Regions from separate parts of the Pseudomonas sp. GQ91 genome, predicted to be linked through region 1. Evidence: riboswitches for the same ligand, from Rfam matches in the RefSeq annotation. Region 1 holds a riboswitch; the other holds the start of a gene.
What was found. Region 1 has a riboswitch for cobalamin ahead of cobO (cob(I)yrinic acid a,c-diamide adenosyltransferase). Riboswitches for the same ligand answer to the same signal wherever they lie in the genome.

Region 1 (7,424 bases):
TGAGTGATGATAGGTGTGACCGCGCAGCACGCCTTCCGGCAACTCGACCGTTTGCAGGGCCAGCGCAGCCAGACGCTTTTGCATCACCGCGTCGCCCGGCAGCAGGCCCAGCAGTTCAGCGCGCAGGCCGTCGACATCGGTAAGCGAATAGAGCAAATAGAGCATGCCGCCACACTCGGCCAGCAGCGGTTTGCCAGCGGCGTGATGGGCGCGGATGGCCGCGAGCATCGAGGTGTTTTCCGCCAGCGCCTGGTGATGCAATTCCGGATAGCCACCGGGCAGGTAAAGGCTGTCGGCTTCAGGCAGGTCATGGTCATGGAGGGGCGAGAAGAAACACAGCTCGGCACCCATGGCGCGCAGCAAATCGAGATTCGCGCCGTAGGTAAAGGCAAACGCCTCGTCACGCGCCACGCCAATCCGCACCCCGGCCAGCAACGGCTCGACCGTGATCACTGCGGGCGCGTCGAACCTCACCGGTGGCGGCAGCGCCACCTCGCAACTGCTGCCCAAGGCGGCGGCGGCCGCATCCAGGCGCAGGTCCAAGTCATTCAATTCGCTGGCTTGCACCAGGCCCAGATGGCGACTGGGCAGTTCGATGCCCGTCTCGCGGGACAACGCGCCGTACCAGCGCAAGCCTTCTGTCAGGCTGCCTTCCAGCAGTTGCGCATGGCGCAAGGTGCCCACGCGATTGGCCAGCACACCGGCAAACGGCAGGTCCGGCTGATAACGCGCGAGCCCCAACGCCAGGGCGCCAAAAGTTTGCGCCATGGCGGTGCCATCGATGACTGCCAGCACCGGCACGCCAAAATGCCGCGCGAGGTCGGCGCTGGACGGCGTACCGTCAAACAGGCCCATGACACCCTCAATCAGGATCAAGTCAGCCTCAGCCGCCGCTTCCCACAGCAAACGTCGACTTTCCTGCTCGCCCACCATCCACATGTCCAATTGATAGACCGGCGCGCCACTGGCGCGCTCATGAATCATCGGGTCGAGAAAGTCCGGACCGCATTTGAACACCCGTACGTTGCGCCCCAGATTGCGGTGCAAACGGGCCAGAGCGGCAGTGACGGTGGTCTTGCCCTGGCCGGATGCCGGCGCGGCGATCAGGACGGCCGGGCAATGTCGCGGCTGATTCAAAGTTCGATGCCCTTCTGTGCCTTGATCCCGGCCTGGAACGCATGTTTGAGCATGCCCATTTCAGTCACGGTGTCGGCCATTTCAATCAGCTCCGGCTTGGCACCACGCCCGGTGACCAGCACATGCTGCATCGGCGGACGGGCTTGCAGGTCACTGAGGACCTGATCCAGATCGAGATAGCCGTGCTTGAGGGCAATATTCAGCTCATCCAGGACCACCAGGCCAATGCCGGGATCCTGCAACATTTCCCGCGAGACCTGCCAGGCCGCTTCGGCGGCGGCGATATCACGCTGGCGATCCTGGGTTTCCCAGGTAAAGCCCTCGCCCATCACATGGAAACGCACTTGCTCGGGGAAGCGGCGGAAGAACAATTCTTCACCGGTGCTGTTGCGCCCCTTGATGAACTGCACCACACCGCACTGCATGCCGTGGCCCATGGCTCGAGCCAGCATGCCGAAGGCCGAACTGCTCTTGCCTTTGCCATTGCCGGTCAGCACCAGCAGCAACCCGCATTCATTTGGCGAATTGGCGATACGCTCGTCGATAAGCGCTTTTTTGCGCAGCATGCGCGCCAGATGGCGTTCGTCACGCTCAGGGGATTCAGACATGGCAGCTCTCCGTTGGGGCTGGACAAAAACGGCAGGCAGGAAAAGACACAGGTAAAGCCAAGCATCGCCCACCGTGATGCTGTTGGATGGATCAGGCCGGTCTCCGGACTCATGAGTGGCGCGCTCCCTGGGGAGAACAGACCGACAGTGCGCCTTCCCATATCGAAGCGATACAGTGGCAAAAGCAGCGTCTTGACTCATTTACCGTTGCGGGGGCAGCGCCGGGATTGTGGCTGCACTGTGTACAAGTGCGCTCACTCACCGGCTTCCCTGTTTCACTCTGTCGACTTGATCGTCACAGAGCACCTGAAACAAGCGGCGAAGGTTAGTGGGTTGGGGGTGGAGCGTCAATTAAAGCCGGCCATGCACTTGAACCATCTCGCCGGCCCGCGCCTCTATGACTACAAGTACTGAGGAGAAAAACATGCATAAGACTCGACTCGCCCTACTGGTCATGGCCGCAGGCGCCCTTGCCGCGTGCGGTGAAAGTTCGACCCTGCAAGTGTCCGATGGCACCGGGCCTTCGCCCAAACTGCCGGAGCCGAACAAGACGCTGATCCCGACCGTGAACATCGCCCCGGCCGTGGGCTGGCCCGACGGCGTCAAGCCGACAGCCGCGCCCGGCACCCAGGTGGCGGCGTTTGCCGAAGGCCTGGATCACCCGCGCTGGCTATACGTGCTGCCCAATGGCGACGTGCTCGTAGCGGAAACCAACGCACCACCCAAGCCGGATGATGCCCAAGGCATTCGCGGCTGGGTCATGGAAAAAGTCATGGGTCGTGCCGGTGCCGGTGTACCCAGCCCGAACCGCATCACCTTGCTGCGTGATGCCGATCATGACGGCGTGGCGGAAACCCGTACGGTGTTCCTGGAAAACCTCAACTCCCCGTTCGGCATGACCCTGGTGGGTAACGATCTGTATGTCGCCGATTCGGACAAGCTGCTGCGATTCCCCTACCAGACCGGCGAAACCTCGATCACCGCGCCGGAAACCAAAGTCATCGATCTGCCGGGCGGCCCTCTGAATCATCACTGGACCAAAAACGTGATCGCCAGCAAGGACGGCAGCAAGCTGTACGTCAGCGTCGGCTCCAACAGCAACGTCGGGGAAAACGGCATGGACGCCGAACAGGGACGTGCGGCGATTTGGGAAGTGGATCGAGCCAGCGGCAAGCAGCGGATTTTCGCATCCGGCCTGCGTAACCCCAACGGCATGGCCTGGGAACCCCAAAGCGGCAAGCTGTGGACCGCGGTCAACGAGCGCGACGAAATCGGCAGCGACCTCGTGCCGGACTACATCACGTCAGTCAAGGATGGCGGCTTTTATGGCTGGCCGTTCAGCTACTACGGCCAGCACGTGGATGTGCGCGTGAAACCGCAGGATCTGAATCTGGTGGCCAAAGCCATCGTGCCGGATTATGCCGTCGGGCCGCATACGGCCTCGCTGGGCCTGACCTTCGCCGAAGGCACGACGCTGCCGGCGCAGTTCAGCAACGGCGCGTTTATCGGCCAGCACGGTTCATGGAACCGCAAGCCCCACAGTGGCTATAAGGTGATTTTCGTACCGTTTGAAGGGGGCATGCCGAAAGGCCAACCGGTGGATGTGTTGACCGGCTTCCTCAATAGCGACGAGAAAGCCATGGGGCGGCCGGTAGGCGTTGTGATCGATCGGCAAGGGGCCTTGCTGGTAGCAGACGACGTGGGAAATAAGGTGTGGCGGATTTCAGCTACGCAGTAGGAGAGAGGCAGCGGCAAGCTGCAAGCTGCAAGCTGCAAGCTGCAAGCGGGGCGATGAGACCTCTTGTAGCTTATAGCTTGAAACTTGCCGCTACCCTCAAGGATTCCTCGCCAGGTGCTCGGCCGGCAGGACGCGCTTGGCACCCAAGTATGCTTTCTGCCAATACGCCTTGGACAGCGTGTCGAGTTTGACCGTGCCCCCCGTTTGCGGGGCGTGGACAAAACGACCTTCGCCGACATAGATCCCCGCGTGGCTGACCTGCGATCCCCCGCTGGTAGCGAAGAACAGCAAGTCGCCGGTTTGCAGGGCCTCTTCACTCACGTTTTTGGCACGCATCACGATCAGTTCGCGGGTGGTGCGCGGCAGGGAAATGCCAGCGGCGTCGCGGTAGACAAACCCAATCAGGCCACTGCAATCAAAACCCGAGTCGGGAGTATTACCGCCCCAGCGATAAGGCGTTCCCACCAAACCCAAGGCGCGAAACAGCACGTCCTCGGCAACTGGCGAGAAATTCTGGGTGGAGTAGTTGAACACCGGCTTGGGCTTGACAGTCACAGGCGCGGGTTGCGGGCGACTTGCGCAGGCGCTGAGCAACGCGGCGCAAACGAGAAGAATTAGGCGGGCCGAGTTCGACATGGGCTGAACAATCCTGATCTGGATGCGGCTTTCGCTGCCGAAGGCTGAAACCAGGCCGCGCAAGCAAGCTCGCGCGGGTTGGTTCGCAACAATATCTCAGGATTCTAGCGCTTACACGTCAAACTTCAAGTATCACTTTAACTTTACTTGCGGGCGGTAACGGTAGCAGGGGCCATCGCCAGGGCGCGCTTGGCCTCGATGAAGGTCTTGCTCCAGTAGCTGGAGCCCAGTTTATCGACCCGCACACCACCGCTGCGGCGGCTGCTGGAGTGGATGAACTGATCATCGCCCAAGTAGATACCCGCATGGCTGACACGACCACGACCATTGGTACTGAAGAAAAGCAGATCACCCGGCTTGAGGTTGTTTCGCGCGACCAACGGCGCATCCAGGTTGATCATTTCACGCGTGGAGCGCGGCAGGTTCATGCCGGCCTCTTCACGAAACAGGTAACCAATGAAGCCGCTGCAATCAAAACCAGCTTCAGTGCTACCGCCGAAACGGTAACGGGTTCCGATCAGGGACATGCCGCGCTCAAGAATGCTATCCGCCAGGAGCGGAAGCTGATAAGGCTTGCTGTCGGAGAATTCGGCGAGTTCTTTCTCGGTTGCCAGTTCTTCTTCATAAACAGTAGAAGACTGCGCTGCGACGAACTTTGCCTGATGCTGTTGTTGCGGTTTTTGCTGCTCAGCCACTTGTAGAGGGTGGGTGGCGCAACCGAACAACAGGCTGACGAGTGCGAGAGGCACGAGGGGTGCGAAGCGCTTTAGCATGGGCACGACCGTGGCTGGTATGTAAAGAAGACGAGACTATGCCTTCTATCACATCGATTTGCAAATTCAATCGTGAACAATGTGACTTCTTGTTTGCCGCCTGACATCTAAGCCCTTGAGCCCCATTTAGACGCCTTTGCGTGGCCGGTCCGGTCCAGCGCAGGATTATTGGCGCCAGTCATTCGCGGAAAGCCTTGATTTCAAAGGGCCATCACCAACCCAGGGTTTCCTTGAGAAAGGGAATCGTCAGCTTGCGCTGGGCTTGCAACGAGGCTTGATCGAGCTGTTCGAGCAAATCGAACAAAGCACTCATGCTGCGGGTTCCGCGGGTGAGGATGAAGTGACCGACTTCATCGGTGAGGTGCAGACCGCGGCGCGAGGCACGCAATTGCAAGGCGCGCAGCTTGTCTTCATCGGACAATGGTCGCATCTGGAAAATCAGCGCCAGGGTCAGCCGCGACTTGAGATCCGCCAGTTTGACCGGCAACTCGCGAGGCGAGGTGGAAGCGGCAATCAACAACCGTCGACCGCTGTCGCGCAGACGATTGAACAGGTGGAACAGCGCTTCTTCCCAATCCGCGCGCCCTGCGACCGCTTGCAGGTCATCCAGGCAAACCAGTTCGTATTGTTCAAGGTGATCGAGGATTTCGATGCCGCGATCCAGCAACTCTGCCAGCGGCAGGTATACCGCCGACTCCCCCAACTGCTCAAAGCGAAGGCAAGCAGCCTGCAACAAGTGAGTACGCCCCACGCCGTCCTTGCCCCAGAGGTAAATCAGGCTTTCGGTCCAGCCGGCGTCGGCTTCGCAAAGCCGCTCGACATAGCCGAGTGCAGCGGCATTGGCGCCTGGGTAATAGTTGATAAAGGTAGCGTCGTCACGCAGACGCACACCTAGGGGCAACTGAATCGGTTTCATGCTGACTGAACAGTTCGAATCGAACCGTTAGTGGCCTCTGTGAAAAGTTTGCAAAGTTTATACCCGTGGTGCCGGGCGCACAATGCAACAGACCACAAGCAAAATCAAAGGTTTGCGTTAACTCGTTGGAATTTTTGGGGTTTGTTTGACGCGACGGCCAACTCCCCGACACGCATTGACAACAAACCCGGCTTCGAACCGGGCTTGTCATTGACCTTATAACTCGGGTTCATCGACACCCAGATAGGCATCCGAATCCTTGTACAGCTCATGCAGATGGCGAACCAGCACCATGATCACCGCCGCTATCGGCAGCGCCAACAGGATCCCGGTAAAACCGAACAACTCGCCGCCCGCCAGGATCGCAAAGATCACCGCCACCGGATGCAGACCGATCCGATCGCCCACCAGCAACGGCGTCAGCACCATGCCTTCGAGTGCCTGCCCGACCATGAACACCGCGACAATCCCCAGCATCGGATACAAGTCGCCGCCAAACTGGAACAGCCCCGCCACCAGCGCCGCACCGATGCCGATCACAAACCCCATGTACGGCACAATCGCCGCCAGGCCGGCGATCACACCGATCAACAGGCCCAACTCCAGGCCGATGAGCATTAATCCCGCCGCATAGATAAATCCCAAGGCCAACATGACCAGCAACTGACCACGGACGAACGCGCCAAGCACTTCATGACATTCACCCGCCAGGGACATGATGCGCTGCTCGCGATCGCGCGGCAGCAAGCTGCGGATCTTCGCCATCATGACGTCCCAATCACGCAGCAGGTAAAAAGCCACCACCGGAATCAGCACCAGGTTGGTCAACCATCCAATCAGCGCCAGGCTGGAGGCCGTTGCCTGACTGAGAATGATGCCGACGATATCGGTGGTCTGGCCCATGTGTTCACTGATACCGGCCTTGATTTTGTCGAACCTCCAGAAACCGTCGGCCAGGCCAAGCTTGGATTGCACATAAGGCAGCGCCGTGTGCTGCAGCCAATCGAGTATCTGTGGAACCAGTTCGTAGAGGCGAATCAGTTGCTTGGCCAGCATCGGTATCAGCACCAGCAATAACGCCATGACGATCAGGGTAAAAAGCGTAAACACCGCCACCACACCCCAAGTCCGCGACAGCCCGGCTCTTTCCAGGCGATCCACCACTGGATCGAACAGATAGGCAAGCAGCAAGGCCACCAGGAACGGCGTCAGAATCGAATGCAGCAGGAATACAAAAACGCACAGCAGGACGATCCCGCCAAGCCACACCCAACGACGCGTATCCGCCATAAACCGCTCCATCTCGTTTGCTTCTATAGAGGGAAGAATAGTTACCAGCGAAACCGCAACTGCGGCGTCGGCTCGACCACCGGGATCGGCGCTGGCTGGGAACCCTCGACGGCCGGCGGCTGGGCAGGTTGTGGTGCCGGCTCTTCACCAGCCGGTATTTCCTGCAACTTCGCCAGGCTGAGCTGGGTGCGCAATTGATCGGCGCTGCCGTTCACCCGATAGACAATCCGGCTGCCATCGACCCGCAGCAACTGCGCTCCGAAAGGCTCCAACAGATGTCCCAGCGCTGCATAACGCTCCAGGTTCATGCCCTGCACCTCCAGCAA
Region 2 (7,424 bases), on a different contig from region 1:
GCGATTGTTCCTGGCGTCGGTGACGCAAGGCGAACTCCGCTACGGCGTCGATATCCTCCCCGCTGATCGCTGTCGCGCCGCGCCAGGCAGCATGGGCACGCGCGCCGCGCAGCCACACCAGGTCCGCACGCAGTCCATCGACGCCCGCCGCAAAACAACGTTCGGTAATCTGCGCCAATGCCTGGTCATCCAGCGCAATGCTGTCCAGCGCTGCGCGTGCCTCGGTGCAACGCTCACGCAGTGCTGCTTGCTGAGCCGACCATTGCGCACAGAACCCATGCGCATCGCTGTCGAAATCCAACCGCCTGCGGATAATTTGCCCGCGTTCGGCGGGCAGCGTTTGACCACTCAAGGCCACGTTGAAACCAAAGCGATCGAGCAATTGCGGGCGCAACTCACCTTCTTCAGGGTTCATCGTGCCAATCAACACGAAACGCGCCGAGTGCCGGTGGGATATACCGTCGCGCTCGATCAGGTTAGTGCCGCTGGCGGCGACGTCCAACAACAGATCCACGAGGTGATCGGGCAACAGATTGACTTCATCGACGTACAGCACGCCGCCATCGGCCTTGGCCAGTACCCCAGGGGAAAACTGCGCGCGGCCTTCGGCCAACGCCGCGTCAAGATCAAGCGTGCCTACCAGACGCTCTTCGGTGGCGCCCAGCGGCAGAGTGACGAACTGCCCGCTGGCCAGCAAGTCCGCCAGGCCGCGGGCCAGTGTGGACTTGGCCATGCCACGTGGGCCTTCGATCAATACGCCACCGATCTTCGGGTCGATGGCAGTGAGGCACAGCGCCAGTTTCAGGTTGTCGGCGCCCACTACGGCAGACAGTGGGAAATGAGGTGTATCGTTCATTGCTGGGTCTCAGTGGGTTGCTTTTTTGTGGTGGGGCAGGCAGATCGCCCCCTCACCCTAACCCTCTCCCCAAAGGGGCGAGAGGACTTGCCGAGGTGTGCAAAGAAAATCAGCGACCTGAACGACCGAGTCGATCATGGATTCAAAGAAAATCGCTCACGTCGTAGTAAGTGCATCGTCGAAAACCACCTCAACCCTCTTCCTCTATATCCAACAACACATTCTCCAGCGCCTCTCGATATGCCCCCGGGTCCTGCCACATACCGCGCTGCTGGGCTTCCAGCATGCGTTCGGTCATGTCGCGCAAGGCATCAGGGTTGTGCTGCTGGACAAACGCGCGGGTGTCGGGATCGAGTAAATAGGCATCGGCCAGCAATGCATATTGATGATCGTCGATCAGCGCCGTGGTGGCATCGAAGGCAAACAGATTGTCCACGGTCGCGGCCATCTCGAACGCACCTTTATAGCCATGGCGCTTGACCCCTTCAATCCACTTGGGATTGGCTGCCCGCGAGCGAATCACCCGGTTCAGTTCTTCCTTTAACGTACGGATTTTTGGCAAGTCCGGCTGGCTATGATCGCCATGATAACTGGCGGCCTGGGTCCCGCTCAGGGTTTCCACGGCAGCGAGCATGCCGCCCTGGAATTGGTAGTAATCATTGGAATCGAGCAGGTCGTGCTCGCGATTGTCCTGATTCTGCAGCACCGCCTGCACCTGGCTCAGGCGCCGGGCGAATGGCTCGCTCGCGGCGCTGCCTTCGTCGCTGCCGCCATAGGCATACGCGCCCCAGTCCAGGTAGACCCGCGCCAAATCCGCACGACTTTGCCACAGGCGCCCATCGATCGCGCCCTGCACGCCTGCACCATAGGCGCCGGGTTTTGCTCCGAAGATCCGCCAGCCGGCCTGTTTAGCCGCCGCGTCCTCATCCAGCCCGGACCGGCACAACGCCTCACGCTCGCTGCGCACCTTGGCGGCCAGCGGGTTCATGTCATCCGGTTCATCCAGTGCCGCCACGGCTTGCACCGCCGCATCGAACAGACGGATCAGGTTGGCAAACGCGTCGCGGAAAAAACCCGACACCCGCAAAGTGACATCAACCCGCGGACGGTCGAGCAGGCTCAGTGGCAGGATCTCGAAGTCATCCACCCGTTGGCTGCCGGTGGCCCATACGGGGCGCACGCCCATCAGCGCCATGGCCTGGGCGATGTCATCACCGCCGGTGCGCATGGTGGCGGTGCCCCACACCGACAAGCCCAGTTGGCGCAGGTGATCGCCATGGTCTTGCAGATGCCGCTCCAGAATCAGGCTGGCCGACTGAAAACCCAGGCGCCAGGCGGTGGTGGTCGGCAGATTGCGCACGTCCACCGAGAAAAAGTTGCGCCCGGTAGGCAGCACATCCAGGCGCCCACGGCTTGGCGCGCCACTGGGGCCGGCGGGTACAAAACGCCCGGCCAGAGCATCCAGCAAACCGCGTATTTCTGCCGGGCCACAGGCGTCCAGGCGTGGTGCGAGCACACTGCGCACGCTGTCCATCACCGCCTTGACGTCTTGCCAGCCAGGCACATCGAGTTGCGCGACCACGCCTTCCAGGCTGTGTTCGATCAAGCGCGCCGCGTACAACTCCAGACGCTCGCGGGTGTCGCCCGCGGTGCGCCATAACTGTGAGTCAATCTGCTGCAATGCCTCGGGACGGCGCCCAGTCCAGGGTTCGGCCAAGGCGCAATCGAGTGGGTCGAAGTCCAGCTCGAAGGCCTTGGCCAGGACCCGCAGCAGACTCGCTTGCGGGCCTCGGCCGTCGCCACGGGGAATGCGCGACAGCGCCAGCAAGGTGTCGATACGCAACCGACCTGCGGGGGACTCTCCGAAGATATGCAGACCGTCGCGGATCTGCGATTCCTTCAGGTCGCACAGGTAAGTGTCCAGGCGTGGCAGCCAGATCGCCGCGTCGACGTCGCTGTCGAGGTTGGCATCGAGCATCAGTTCCTGGTCGATACGCGTCTCGCGTACCAGTCGCAGAATATCTTTTTGCAGCTCCCTGGCACGTCGTGGGTCGAGCAACTGCGCTTCGTAATACTCATCGGCCAACAGTTCCAGATTACGCAATGGGCCGTAGGTTTCAGCGCGGCTCAGCGGCGGCATCAGGTGATCGATGATCACTGCCTGGGTACGGCGCTTGGCCTGGGCGCCCTCGCCCGGGTCATTGACAATAAACGGATAGATATTGGGCAGCGGGCCGAGCAGCGCATCCGGCCAGCAGCTCTCGGAAAGTCCAACGCCCTTGCCCGGTAGCCACTCCAGGTTGCCGTGCTTACCCACATGAATCAGCGCATGGGCGCCGTAGGTCTGGCGCAACCAGAAGTAGAAGGCCAGATAGGCGTGGGGTGGCACCAGGTCCGGGTCGTGATACACGGCACTGGCGTCCACCTGATAGCCGCGGGCGGGCTGAATACCGACAAAGGTCAGGCCAAAGCGCACGCCGGCGATCATCAGGCGGCCGTCACGGAACATCGGGTCATGATCCGGCGTGCCCCAGCGCGCCAACACTGCGGCGCGGTTGGCTTCGGGCAACTGCTTGAACAGGGTGTCGTAGGCGTCCAGTCCCAGGCTTTGATGGCAGGGGCGCAGGTCCAGGCTATCGAGGTCGTTGCTCACGCCACCCAGCAGTTGCTGAATCAACGCCGTGCCGCTGTCCGGTAACACCTGCGGCAGCGGATACCCCTCGGCTTGCAGCGCACGGAGAATATTCAAGGCGGCGGCCGGGGTGTCCAGGCCCACGCCATTGCCGATGCGGCCGTCACGGGTCGGGTAGTTGGCGAGAATCAACGCGATACGCTTTTGCGGGTTTGGCACCTGTGCCAGGTCAACCCAGCGTCGCGCCAGTTCAGCGACAAAATCCATGCGTTCCGCTACGGCCCGATAGCACACCACGTCCGACTGACTGCGCTCGCTGCGCCAGGCAAGGTCCTTGAAGCTGATGGGCCGGCTGATGATGCGACCGTCCAGCTCCGGCAAGGCAATGTGCATCGCCAGGTCACGCGGTCCAAGGCCCTGCTCGCTGGCTCGCCAGCCCGGCTCATTGTCTTGGGCACAAATCGCCTGAATCACCGGTATATTGCGCCGAAACGGCCGCAGATGCGGCGCTTCAGGGCTGGACTGGGCAAAACCGGTGGTATTCAGAATCACCGATGCCTGGACTTCATCCAGCAGGTCCTCAACCACCGCGAGGCAGCCGGGCTCCTTCAAGCTGGCCACCGCCATCGGCAACGGGTTGAGTCCCGAGGCCTGCAAACGCTGGCAGAACACATCAATGAAAGCGGTATTGGCCGCCTGTAAATGCGAACGGTAGAACAGTACCGCCGCCACCGGACGCTCGGCTTGCCAGTCCGCCTGCCAATCGCTCAGCCCGGCATGGGCCTGGCGTGGATGATAAATCGCCGTGCGCGGCAGGATCTGCGGTTCGCACCAGGGGTAAGCGCGGCCCAATTGGCCGGCTGCCAGGCAGCCATAAAAATTCAACGCATTGCCCAGGCCACCTTGGCGCAGGAACTGCCACAAGCGATCGCGCGTCTCGGCATCGACGGTGCTCAGGCTGCTGAGTTCCGGGTCAGGCCGGTCATCGCCTGGCACCAGAATCAGTTGTACGCCCTGCTCCGCCAGCTCCACCAGGCGCTGAATGCCGTAGCGCCAGTAGCCAATGCCGCCATGCAGCGAAATCAGGATGAGCTTGGCATGGCGCAGCACCTGGTCGACATACAGATCGACCGACGCATGGTTCTGCACCTGCATCGGATTGGCCAGGCGCAGGCTCGGATAATCCTCGGGCAACTGCCGCGCCGCTTCCGCCAGCAATGCCAGGCTGGAGTCGCCACTGCACAGGATCACCAGCTCGGCTGGGGTCTGTCCGAGGTCGGCGATGTTGTCATCGGCAACGAATCCGCCGGGCTGGGTCCTGAGCAAGTGCATGATTTAAACGCTGAGGGCGGCGCGCAGCTGCGCTTCGAGACCCGCCGCATCCAATGCCTGGCCGATCAACACCAACCGCGTGGTGCGGGCTTCATCAGCCCCCCAGGCACGGTCGAAATGCTTGTCGAAACGCGTCCCGACGCCCTGGATCAGCAGGCGCATCGGCTTGCCGGGAATCGCGGCGAAGCCTTTCACGCGCAGGATCCCGTGCTGCACCACCAGTTGCGCCAAAGCATCCAGCAGCCGCGCTTCGTCGGCCTGCGGCAGGTCAATGGAGATGGAGTCGAACGCATCGTGATCATGCTCATGATCGTCTTCACCTTCGTGATGATGATCGTGATGACTATGGCGCGCGTCGATATGTGCTTCGGAGCCAGCACCGAGGCCGATCAGCACATCCAGCGGCAGGCGACCACTGCTGGCTTCGATGACTTTCACCGCCGGCGGCAACTCTTGCGCCACTTCCAGGCGCACGCGGGCCAGGTCTTCAGGGCTGATCAAGTCGGTCTTGTTGAGGATCACCAGGTCGGCGCTGGCCAACTGGTCGGCAAACAACTCGTGCAGCGGCGACTCATGGTCCAGGTTCGGGTCAAGCTTGCGCTGGGCATCGACCTGATCCGGGAACGCGGCGAAGGTACCGGCCGCCACGGCCGGACTGTCGACCACGGTGATCACCGCGTCAACGGTGCAGGCGCTGCGGATTTCCGGCCACTGGAAGGCCTGGACCAGTGGTTTTGGCAGGGCCAGGCCCGAGGTTTCGATAAGGATGTGATCGAGGTCGCCACGACGAGCCACCAACTCCCGCATCACCGGAAAGAACTCTTCCTGGACGGTGCAGCACAGGCAGCCGTTGGCCAGTTCGTAGACCCGACCATTGGCTTCTTCTTCGGTGCAACCGATGGCGCACTGCTTGAGAATCTCACCGTCGATGCCCAATTCACCGAACTCGTTGACGATCACCGCGATGCGGCGGCCTTGCGCGTTGTCCAGCATATGCCGCAGCAAGGTGGTTTTACCTGATCCGAGGAAGCCGGTAACGATAGTGACGGGGAGTTTGGCCAGTGTTTTCATCGAATGCCCTTTAGGGCGGGCATACGGGACGACTGGCCCTGCGGCGGCGCGCAGAAACGAAATTCGTCACCGGATCACCCCGCCCGGTTGAAATGGAAAATCAGTTGCGAGGCAGGTCTCCTGGCTTGGGGCTTGCCGCTCTTTCGAGCGGCGCTGGCTGCGCCTTCCCGCCGGGTTCCGGCAGTGGCATGGCAGGCAGATAAACCCTTTACAGTTGCGGGGGCAGCCGCGGCATTGACCGCGTTCCCTTCTTAGCTTCGACCTCGGCCGAAGAACCTCGAAGCTGCAAGGCTACAGGGGCTCGGGCCATTTGACTACCATCCCCGGGCCATGCTCTCCTACGCATCTTGTTTCGGGTGCCCTTCACAGGGTGAAACGGGAAACCGGTAAATCCAGAGCTGTTTTTCAAGGCTCAGGACCAGTCCGGTGCTGCCCCCGCAACGGTAAGCGAGCGAAGTGTCAAATCCACTGTGCCAGCGGCATGGGAAGGTGACGCTTTTCGGGATGACTCTTTCCAGAGCCCCCCTCGCAAGCCCGGAGACCGGCCCGATCATTCAATAACAAACCCGCGGTGGGCGGGCGCTGTTCCGAACCCTGCGTGCCCGGCTCGCGGGGTTTGCATGCGCTCGTTTCACCCTGTCACTCGAAAGGGACGCGCCATGTCGATCATCAGCAGCACTTCGCCTACCGCCAGCAGCACCGCCACCTTGAGTCAGCGCCTGACCGCCGCCATTGGTGCGTCGATCCTCGGTGTGTGCCTGGTGTACTTCGCCGGGTTCTCGCACATCGAGGCCGTCCACAACGCCGCCCACGATACGCGCCACAGCGCCGCCTTCCCGTGCCATTGAGGGCTGTCGACATGATCAAGCGAATTGCCCAAACCGCCGGTTTTACCGGTCTGCTGGCCGCGCTGTTGTTGACCTTGCTGCAAAGCCTGTGGGTTGCCCCGCTGATTATCCAGGCGGAAGCCTATGAAAGCGCCCCGGCCGCCAGCGAGGTCCACGAGCACGCCGCAGGCACCGTGGCCCACAGCCACGACGCCGAAGCTTGGGCCCCGGAAGATGGCTGGCAGCGCGTGGTGTTCACCACGGGCAGTAATCTGGTGGTGGCGGTGGGTTTCGCACTATTGCTCGCCGGCCTGTACACCCTGCGCGCACCGACTCGTACGGCCCAGGGGTTGCTCTGGGGACTGGCCGGTTACGCCACGTTTGTGCTGGCGCCGACGTTGGGTCTGCCACCGGAATTGCCGGGCACCGCCGCGGCGGATCTGGCGCAACGGCAACTCTGGTGGATCGGCGCTGCTGCCTCCACAGCCGTGGGCATCGCACTGATCGCGTTTGGGCGTCATTGGCTACTGAAAATCCTCGGCGTGGCGATTCTGGCGGTGCCCCATGTGATTGGCGCGCCGCAACCGCTGGTGCACTCGATGTTGGCGCCTGAAGCCCTGGAAACGCAGTTCAAGCTCGCCTCGCAGTTGACCAACGTTGCATTCTGGCTGGCGCTGGGCTTGATCAGCGCCTGGTTGTTTCGCCG

Region 2: it holds a riboswitch for cobalamin, as region 1 does, so the genes downstream of both, cobW (cobalamin biosynthesis protein CobW) here and cobO (cob(I)yrinic acid a,c-diamide adenosyltransferase) in region 1, are expected to answer to the same signal.

The regions. Positions count from the first base shown of each region.
Region 1 covers NZ_JCAXED010000008.1:15,385-22,808, reverse strand. Annotated here, with positions in the region: gene AC6CIA_RS13445 (cobyrinic acid a,c-diamide synthase CobB) at 1-1,137, opposite strand, end outside; gene cobO (cob(I)yrinic acid a,c-diamide adenosyltransferase) at 1,134-1,745, opposite strand; cobalamin riboswitch at 1,823-2,070, opposite strand; gene AC6CIA_RS13435 (PQQ-dependent sugar dehydrogenase) at 2,170-3,483, shown strand; gene AC6CIA_RS13430 (C40 family peptidase) at 3,580-4,119, opposite strand; gene AC6CIA_RS13425 (C40 family peptidase) at 4,263-4,892, opposite strand; gene hda (DnaA regulatory inactivator Hda) at 5,104-5,808, opposite strand; gene AC6CIA_RS13415 (AI-2E family transporter) at 6,025-7,098, opposite strand; gene AC6CIA_RS13410 (DUF2066 domain-containing protein) at 7,140-7,424, opposite strand, start outside.
Region 2 covers NZ_JCAXED010000001.1:58,956-66,379, reverse strand. Annotated here, with positions in the region: gene AC6CIA_RS00235 (magnesium chelatase ATPase subunit I) at 1-856, opposite strand, end outside; gene cobN (cobaltochelatase subunit CobN) at 1,047-4,820, opposite strand; gene cobW (cobalamin biosynthesis protein CobW) at 4,824-5,891, opposite strand; cobalamin riboswitch at 5,985-6,186, opposite strand; cobalamin riboswitch at 6,229-6,455, shown strand; gene AC6CIA_RS00220 (CbtB domain-containing protein) at 6,551-6,739, shown strand; gene AC6CIA_RS00215 (CbtA family protein) at 6,751-7,424, shown strand, end outside.